DNA from 2 places in the Pseudoxanthomonas suwonensis 11-1 genome. Region 1 is predicted to be linked to the other one. Evidence: predicted binding sites of a transcription regulator. Region 1 holds the regulator's gene; the other holds the start of a gene.

The links. Region 1 encodes FliA, which starts transcription of late flagellar genes. Its sites were predicted from a motif close to TAAAGTTTNNCNNNCNNNGGCCGATAA; they were not measured.
Region 2: a site for FliA is predicted at 2,335-2,361, ahead of PSESU_RS02230 (methyl-accepting chemotaxis protein). Genes of this name have one in related genera too.

The regions. Positions count from the first base shown of each region.
Region 1 is NC_014924.1:1,633,903-1,638,312, reverse strand. It holds gene flhF (flagellar biosynthesis protein FlhF) at 1-1,022, shown strand, start outside; gene PSESU_RS07475 (P-loop NTPase) at 1,063-1,896, shown strand; gene PSESU_RS07470 (RNA polymerase sigma factor FliA) at 1,893-2,639, shown strand; gene cheY (chemotaxis response regulator CheY) at 2,670-3,062, shown strand; gene PSESU_RS07460 (protein phosphatase CheZ) at 3,059-3,685, shown strand; gene PSESU_RS07455 (chemotaxis protein CheA) at 3,689-4,410, shown strand, end outside.
Region 2 is NC_014924.1:489,614-494,023, reverse strand. It holds gene PSESU_RS02235 (BCCT family transporter) at 1-481, shown strand, start outside; gene PSESU_RS02230 (methyl-accepting chemotaxis protein) at 466-2,298, opposite strand; gene PSESU_RS02225 (glycoside hydrolase 5 family protein) at 2,407-3,699, opposite strand; gene ggt (gamma-glutamyltransferase) at 3,868-4,410, opposite strand, start outside.

The DNA of each region.
Region 1 (4,410 bases):
CTGCCGCGCCCGAACCGATGCCGGCCCCGGTCGCCCAGGCTCCCGTCGCACCGATGGCCCCGGCGGCCCCGGCGGCCCCGGCGCTGGCCGCGGTGCCGGAAGCGGCGCCGGCCGACGACGCCCAGCTGCGCTCCATGCGCGAGGAACTGGCGCAGATGCGCGCCATGATCGAGCGCGAGATGCACCGCCTTACCGACGAGCGCCTGCGCGGCTCGCCGGTGCGGCTCAAGGCCATGGAGCTGATGGAGGATTACGGCTTCGACGCCGGGATCACCCGCGACATCGTCCTGGAGCTGCCGGCCGACACCCCGATGCATCGCGGCCGCGGCCTGATGCTGGGCCTGATCTCCCGGCGCCTGCCGGTGTGCCCGGTCGACCCGCTTGAGGCCGGTGGCGTGATCGCCCTGGTCGGCCCGACCGGCGCCGGCAAGACCACCACCATCGCCAAGCTGGCCGCCCGCTTCGTGGCCGAGCACGGCCCGCGCGACATCGCCCTGGTCACCACCGACACCCACCGCATCGGCGGCCGCGAACAGCTGTACGGCTACGGCCGCCAGCTCGGCATCGCGGTGCACGAGGCCGACAGCGATGCCGCCCTGGTCAGCCTGCTGCAGCGCCTGCAGGACTACCGCCTGGTGCTGGTCGACACCGCCGGCCTGGGCCAGCGCGACCGCGCCCTGGCCAGCCAGCTCAACTGGCTGCGCGCCGCCCGCAACGTCAGCACCCTGCTGGTCCTGCCGGCCAACCAGCACTACGCCGACCTGGACGAGGTCGTCCGCCGCTTCGAGTCGGCCCGTCCTCAGGGCGTGGTCCTGACCAAGGTCGACGAGACCGGCCGCCTCGGCAGCGCCCTGTCGGTGGTGGTCGACCACCAGCTACCGCTGACCTGGATGACCGACGGCCAGCGGGTCCCGGAGGACCTGCACCGCGCCAACGCCGCCAGCCTGGTGCTGCGCCTTGAAGATCTGCGCCGCGCTGCCGATAAGCCGAACATCCCGGAGCACGACCATGCCGCCGCATGAGCCCCGTTCCCCCGTCCAGAGCCCCAGCTTCCGCACGCCCATGAATCCCGCACCGCTCGCCCCCGTCCGCAGCATCGCCATCACCGGCGGCAAGGGTGGTGTCGGCAAGACCAACCTGTCGGTGAACCTGGCCGCATCGCTGGCGGCGCTGGGCAAGCGCACCCTGCTGCTGGATGCGGACCTGGGCCTGGCCAACGTGGACGTGCTGCTGGGCCTGTCGCCGCAGCACACCCTGGCCGACCTGGTCGCCGGCCGCTGCGAGCTGGACGAGGTGATCCTGGAAGGCCCCAACGGGATGCTGGTGGTCCCGGCCGCGTCCGGTCGTCGGCACATGGCCGAGCTGCAACCCGCCCAGCACGTCGGCCTGGTCAATGTTTTCAATGACCTGCAGCGTGATCTTGATGTACTCGTTGTAGATACTGCCGCCGGCATCACCGACAGCGTGCTCACCTTCTGCCAGGCCGCGCAGGACGCGGTGGTGGTGGTCTGCGACGAGCCGGCCTCGATCACAGACGCCTACGCCCTGATCAAGGTCCTGTCCCGCGAACGCGGCGTGGACCGGGTCCAGGTCGTGGCCAACATGGTGCGCAGCCCGGCCGAGGGCCGCGGGCTGTACGACAAGCTGTCGCGGGTCTGCGAGCGCTTCCTCGGCGACGTCTCGCTCAACTTCCTCGGCGCGGTCCCGCAGTGCGACTGGCTGCGCATGGCGGTGCAGCGCCAGCAGGCCGTCGCCACCGCCTACCCGGCCAGCCCCTCGGCCCGCGCCATCGCCGAGATCGCCCGCCGCACCGCGCGCTGGCAGGCCCCGACGGCGCCGCGCGGCAACATCGAGTTCTTCGTCGACCGGATGATCCGGCAAGGCGCGGCCGCATGAACGCCGTTGCCGAATACCGCGCGGTCCAGCAGCGCGCCAGCAGCGACGACGCGGTGGTCCGCCACGCCGACCTGGTGCGGCGCATCGCCCACCACCTGGCCGCGCGCCTGCCGGCCAGCGTCGAGGTCGACGACCTGATCCAGGCCGGCATGATCGGCCTGATCGAGGCCAGCCGCAGCTACGACCCCGAACAGGGCGCCTCGTTCGAGACCTACGCCTCGATCCGCATCCGCGGCTCGATGATCGACGAGATCCGCCGTGGCGACTGGGTGCCGCGCTCGGTCCACCGCCGCGCCCGCGACGCCGCCGCCGCGGTACGCGAGATCGAGCAGGCCACCGGCCGCGCCGCCGCCCCGCAGGAAGTGGCGGCCAAGCTGGACATGCCGTTGCCGGAATACCTGCGCCTGCTCGAGGACGCCTCGCGCGGCCAGGTGCTGAGCCTGGACTCGCACGTGGAGGACCACGGCGACGTGCAGGTCAACAGCAACAGCCCGACCCCGCAGCAGGTGCTGGAGCGCGGCGACTTCGGCCGCGAGCTGGCCACCGCCATCTCGGGCCTGCCCGAGCGCGAGCAGCTGGTGCTGTCGCTGTACTACGAGCAGGAACTGAACCTCAAGGAGATCGGCGCGGTGCTCGGGGTCAGCGAGTCGCGCGTCTGCCAGATCCACGGCCAGGCCGTGCTGCGCCTGCGCGGCCGCCTGTCCCAGTACGAATCACGCGACGCCGGTCTTGAAGACGACTGAGCCCGCCTCGAAACGCCAACGGAGCACGAAGTGAACAAGAACATGCGGATCCTGATCGTGGACGACTTCTCGACGATGCGTCGCATCGTCAAGAACCTGCTCAACGATCTGGGCTACAGCAACACCGCCGAGGCCGACGACGGCCACACCGCCCTGGCGGCGCTGCGGGCGCAGCCGTTCGACTTCGTCGTGACCGACTGGAACATGCCGGGCATGACCGGCATCGAGCTGCTGCGCAACATCCGCGCCGACGCCCGGCTCAAGACCCTGCCGGTGCTGATGGTCACCGCCGAGGCCAAGCGCGAGCAGATCCTCGAGGCCGCCCAGGCCGGCGTGAACGGCTACATCATCAAGCCCTTCACCGCCCAGACCCTGGAGGAGAAGCTCAACAAGATCTTCGAGCGCCTGGCGGCCACCGCATGAACACCACCGCCTCCCCGGAGCGCACCGCCCTGGTGCAGCGCCTGCACGACGCACTGGAGGCGCTCGAGCGCGGCGACGAGAGCGCGCTGCGCAACGAGATCGACGCCCTCGCCGCGGCCCGCACCCGGCCGCTGGTGCAGGGCCTGGGCCGGCTGGCGCGCGAACTCAGCCAGGCCCTGGGCGAACTGCCGCAGCTGCCGGCCGAGGCCACCGAGGCCAGCGGCGTGGAGCTGGACGACGCCTGCGCGCGCCTGGACCACGTCATCGACATGACCGAGCAGGCCACCCACCGCACCCTGGACCTGGCCGACGAGTGCCGCGCCCTGGTCGAGGGCCTGCGCGCCGAGGGCGTGTCCGACGGCCAGGACCAGGTCCTGGACCGCATCCGCAGCAACCTCACCGAGATCGCCCTGACCCAGAGCTACCAGGACATCACCGGGCAGATCATCAAGCGCGTGGCCGGCATCGTCCGCCGCGTGCACGAAGGCTTCGGCGAACTCGGCCTGCCGCCGCGCGGCGAATCGCGCGAGCCGGCGCTGGCCGGTCCGGCCGTGGCCGGCATCGATCGCCACGCGGTGTCGCAGGTCGACGCCGACGCCCTCCTGGCCGACCTGGGGCTGTAACGCATGAGCGGGGTGACGCCGGAAATCGCCGCCGACTTCATCGTCGAAGCCCAGGAGATCCTGGACCGCCTCGGCGAGCAGCTGGTGGAACTGGAACGCGCGCCGGGCGACGCCGAGCAGCTCAACGCCGTGTTCCGCGGCTTCCACACCCTCAAGGGCGGTGCCGGCTTCCTCGGCATCCAGCCGATGGTCGAGCTGTGCCATGCCGCCGAGGAAACCCTGGGCGCGGCGCGCTCGGGCCAGGCGGTTCTGGATCCGCTGCACTTCGACGCCGCCCAGCGCTCGCTGGACTGGCTGCAGGCCATGCTCGACGCGGTCGCCGCCGGCACCGAACCCGAGCATGCCCCGCCGGAACTGATCGCCCAGTTCGCGCTCACCGCCGCCGCGCCCGCGCCGGCGCCGGTGCAGGCCGCGCCGGTCCCGGCCGCCTCCGCGGCCACCGGCAGCGACGACCTCATCACCGACGACGAGTTCGAGGCCCTGCTCGACCAGCTGCACGGCGCTGCCGCACCCGGCGCCAGCGCCCTGGCAGCCAAGCCCACGCCCGCGCCCGCCGCCAGCGACGAGATCAGCGAGGATGAATTCGAGGCGCTGCTGGACCAGCTGCACGGCAAGGCCGCGCCTGGCGCCAATCCAGTGCCCGCGGCGGCACCGGCTGCCGCGACCGCGGTCGCCACCCCGCCGCGCGCGCCGGCCCGGCCGGCGCCGAAGGCCGCGCCTGCCGC
Region 2 (4,410 bases), 1.1 Mb from region 1:
GCAGCTCTTCGTGGCCGACCTGCAGCCGGTGCTGGAAAGCGGGTACGAGAACGTGCTGTTCGCCCTGTTCCAGCACCTGCCCGGCAGCACCGTGCTGAGCGCGGTGGCGGTGGCGCTGCTGGTGGTGTTCTTCGTCACCTCGGCCGATTCGGCGGTGCTGGTGCTGGCCAGCATGTCCAGCGACAAGGCCGGTGACCCGCCGCCGCTGCGGCGGCTGGCCTGGGGCGTGGCCATCGCGGTGGTGGCCGCGGCCCTGCTGCTGGCAGGCGGCCTGGACGCGCTGCAGGGCCTGGTGACGATCTCGGCCCTGCCGTTCGCGCTGCTGCTGGTGCTGGTAATCCTGGCCATGCAGCGCACGCTCTCGCATGCACGGAAGGTGCGCCGGCGACGCGCGCAGGCGCTGCGGCACGCGCTGGAGCACTGGGTCTACGGGCCGCACGGCACGCGCGGCCCGCCGCCACCGCCCTACTCGAGCGAGTAGCCGATGCGGAACCCGCCCCAGTGGCGGCCATCCACGTACACCGGCACCGACAGGTCGAACATGATCTGCCCGGTGTCGCGGCGGTAGACCTGCAGCCGGTACGGATCGGTGTGCGCGCCGACGCTGCGGCCGACGCGGTCGCCGAAGATGCGCTTGGTGCGGTTGCCGACCAGGTCCTTCGCGCGGTCGCCGGTCATCGGCTGGCAGTAGCGCTGGTTGTGGGTGGGCACGTAGCCGTCCGGGTTGGCGCTGATCGCGAAGACGATCCACGGCTCGGCGTTGGCCACCGGCTCCTGCAGCGGCGGCAGCACCCGGTCGCACAGCGAGTCGAACGGGGTGCGGTACTTCGGCGGATCGATCCCGGGGATCTGCCTGTACTCGCGCGAGAACAGGGACTCGGCGCTGATCCGGCCATCGGCCACCGCGGCAGCCAGGGCCATGCCGATGCGGCGCGCGCCGGCCTCCGCCAGCTCGCGAACGCGCGCATGGCGCGGCTCCCGCATCGGGTCCGGCGGCAGGCGGAACAGGCCGACGCAGTCGTGCAGGGTGGATACGCCCTGGCCCAGCGCCTCGCTCAGCTCGGCCACGTGGGCGGCGTGCTGCAGGTTGCTGTGGCCCAGGCCGACGACCTGTTCCACCGCGCGGTCGATCGCCAGCACTTCCTCGCCCTGCGAGGTGATGCGCATCGCCACCGATTCCATCGCCGCACCGGCACCTTCCAGCGACTGGCCGATGCCGGCCAGCACCTCGCCGGTATGGCGGGCCGATTCGGCGCTCTCCCCGAGCGCCTCCACCGTGCCGCCGACGATGGCGCGAACGTCGCGCGCGGCGCTGGCGGCGCGTTCGGCCAGGCGCCGGATCTCGGCGGCGACCACGGCGAAGCCACGACCGGCCTCGCCGGCGTGGGCGGCCTCGATGCCGGCGTTGATCGACAGGATGTTGGTCTGGAAGGCGACCGAGTCGATCACCTCGATGACCTCGCCGGCGCGGGCGGCGCGGCTCTCGACCTGCTCCATGGCCGCGGCCAGGGCACGCGCGGCCTCGCCGCCGCGGCGGGCGTCGGCATCGGCGCGCACGGCGGCGGCGCGTACCTGCTCGAGTTCACCGCGCACGTCGTCCAGGTCCTTGCGCAGGCGGCTGGTCGCGGCCAGCACCTGCTCCAGGGCGTCGGCCTGGGCACGGGTCTGGTTGGCCAGCTCGTCGTTCTCGCCGACCACCTTGGGTACGTCGGCGGCCAGCTGCACGGAAAGGGCCACGGCCTGGCGCACGGCCTCGGCCAGGTTGCCGAAGCCGGCGGCCAGGCGGCGTCCGCATTCGCTCTCGGCGTGGGCCGGCGGCAGCTCCAGGGCCAGGTCGCAGCGGGCCAGGGTGTCGTTGACGTGGGACAGCAGCTCCAGCGGCGCATTGCTGCCGGCCAGGCGCCGGGCCAGCGGGAGCAGCAGCGGATGGGTGACGGTCGCCCCGGCGGTGCCGGCCAGCAGCGCGGCCTCGCGCATCAGGGTGGCGGTCTCGGCATGCGGCAGCGAGACGATCCAGCCCTCGCCGTCGGCCTGGTAATGCACGCGGCGGGCCGGATCGTCACCCGGGGCCACCCAGGTGCCGCCGGCCTCGTCCAGGTCGGAAGCCTTCAGCCCCCACAGCGGCCCGGCGGCCGCGACCGGCAGCCCGATCTCGTCCAGGCCCAACAGGTCATGGGCGCTGCGGTTTGCGGCCACGACGCGGCCCCCGCGGTCCAGCCGCAGCAGCGCGACCGGTGCATCGGGCAGCGCAGCGGTGGTTGCCTGCGTGCTGTCCAGCGACTGCGTCGCCGACTCCATGGTCGACATGTGCATTCCCTCCTCTCCCGTTTTGGCATATCGGCCGTCGGGAGGAAGGACTGAAGCCCGGAGGGGAAATAAAGCCCGCGACGGGGTCCGGCCGTACCGTTACGGGAGCTCGCGTATGGCGCGGGCGTGCCCGGAGACGATGCGCAGGGTCGAGGCGTCGCTGTCGAACAGCGAGAACAGGCCCTGCGCCTCCTGCGGCGGGTCGCCGGTGAAGGGGTCGCCCTCCTTCCACATCCAGTCCGGGTTCGAGGTGCGGCCGCGACCGCCCCAGGCCCAGAAGTTGGAACCGGCGATCGGCGCGCCGGCGCGCGCGTGCTCCAGCACCCGGTCGAAGATCGCCTTGTAGAAGCGGTCGCGCGCGGTGACGCCGGAGGCCGGGTCGTAGGAACCCTTGTCGCGGTTGAGGCCGAACTCCGACAGCACGATCGGCTTGCCGAGCTTCCGCGCCATTTCAACGTGGCGGTCGATGTACTCCAGCGAGGTCTCCAGCCCGGGCTCCAGCCGCGCCGCCGGATCGTCGTGGTCGATCCAGCTCCAGTTCGACGGCCACAGGTGGAAGGTCAGGTAGTCGATGTTCGGCGAGGCATGGGCGATCAGGTAGTAGTCGTCGTCCGACAGCGAACCCTTGTTGCCCTCGCTGCCGCTGCTGACCAGCTGCCTGGGCGCCAGCTGGCGGATGAAGCCGGCGGTGTCGTGCAGCCAGGCGCGGTACGCCTGGAAGTTGGGCGCGCCACCGGCGTCGCTGCCCGGGCGCGGTTCGTTGGCCAGCTGCCAGGACATCACCGTCGGATCGTCGACGTAGGCGATGCCGTTGACGCTGTTGCGGCGGGTGATGACGGTGCGGATGGCGTCGCGGTACGCGGCCTGCGCCTCGGGCATGGCGTAGAAGCGCGCCGAGTTCTGCATGAACCCGTTCCAGTCGCCGGTCTCGTCCGGATCGAACACCGGCTCGCCGGTGAACCAGGACACGTACTGCGACATGCCGCCGGACCACTGCCAGAAGTTGTTGAGGTAAAGCACCGCCTTCATGTCGCGCTGGCGCATCTCGTCCAGCAGCACGTCCAGGCCTTCGAGCAGGCGCTGGTCGTACTCGCCGGGCGCGGTCATGAAGGCAGGGCGTACGCCGCGCTTGAAACCGCTGGCCTCGCTCATGGCGAGCACGCGCAGGTTGTCGATACCGGCAGCCTTGAGCTGGTCCAGTTCCGCGCGCAGGCGCGCACGGTCGCCGACCCCGTCCTCCGCGCCCAGGTAGGCGCCGTACCAGAAGTTCGCACCGGCGAACCGGTAGGGCTTGCCGTCGAGCAGGAAGCGGGTGCCCTCGACCCGGACGAACCCGGATTGCGCGGCCAATGCCGGCGCGGCGGACAGCATTGCCAGGAGCATCGCCACCATCGTTGCAAACATCCCGAATGGGCGGCCGGGGCGCTGAGATAACGATAACTCGCTCATGCGGGAATGCTCCGTGGCAGGGACGCGGCATTAGAACCCAGGGCGACGGCGCGGGCACGCTGCGGCCGCACAAACCGGCGGTCGCCCCTGCCCTGCGCGATCGCGGCTGCCTCAGTAGCCGGCGGCCTGTCCGTCCTTGCGGCTCTCGGAGGCGCCGTAGTAGACGCCGGTCGCCGGATCGCGGGCGATGGCCTGGTAGCCACCGTAGGGACCATCGGCGAAGGTCACGCGATGGCCCTTGCGCATCAGCGCGCGCACGGTCTCCCAGGAGAACCCGGTCTCCAGGTTGACCTCGCCACCGTCGCTCATCGCCGTGGCAGCGCCGGTCGGCTCGGTCGAACCCTCGTGCTGGATGCGCGGTGCGTCGCCGGCCTCCTGCAGGTTCATGCCGAAGTCCACCAGGTTCATCACGATCTGCACGTGGCCCTGGGGCTGCATCGCCCCGCCCATCACCCCGAAGCTCACCCAGGGCTTGCCGTCCCTGGTGATGAAGGCCGGGATGATGGTCTGGAACGGACGCTTGCCCGGGGCGTAGCAGTTGGGATGCGCGGGTTTGCGCTCGCAGCCGGCCAGCACGAACATCTCGCCACGGTCCTGCAGGATGAAGCCCAGACCGGGCGGCGCCATGCCGCTGCCCATGCCGCGGTAGTTGGA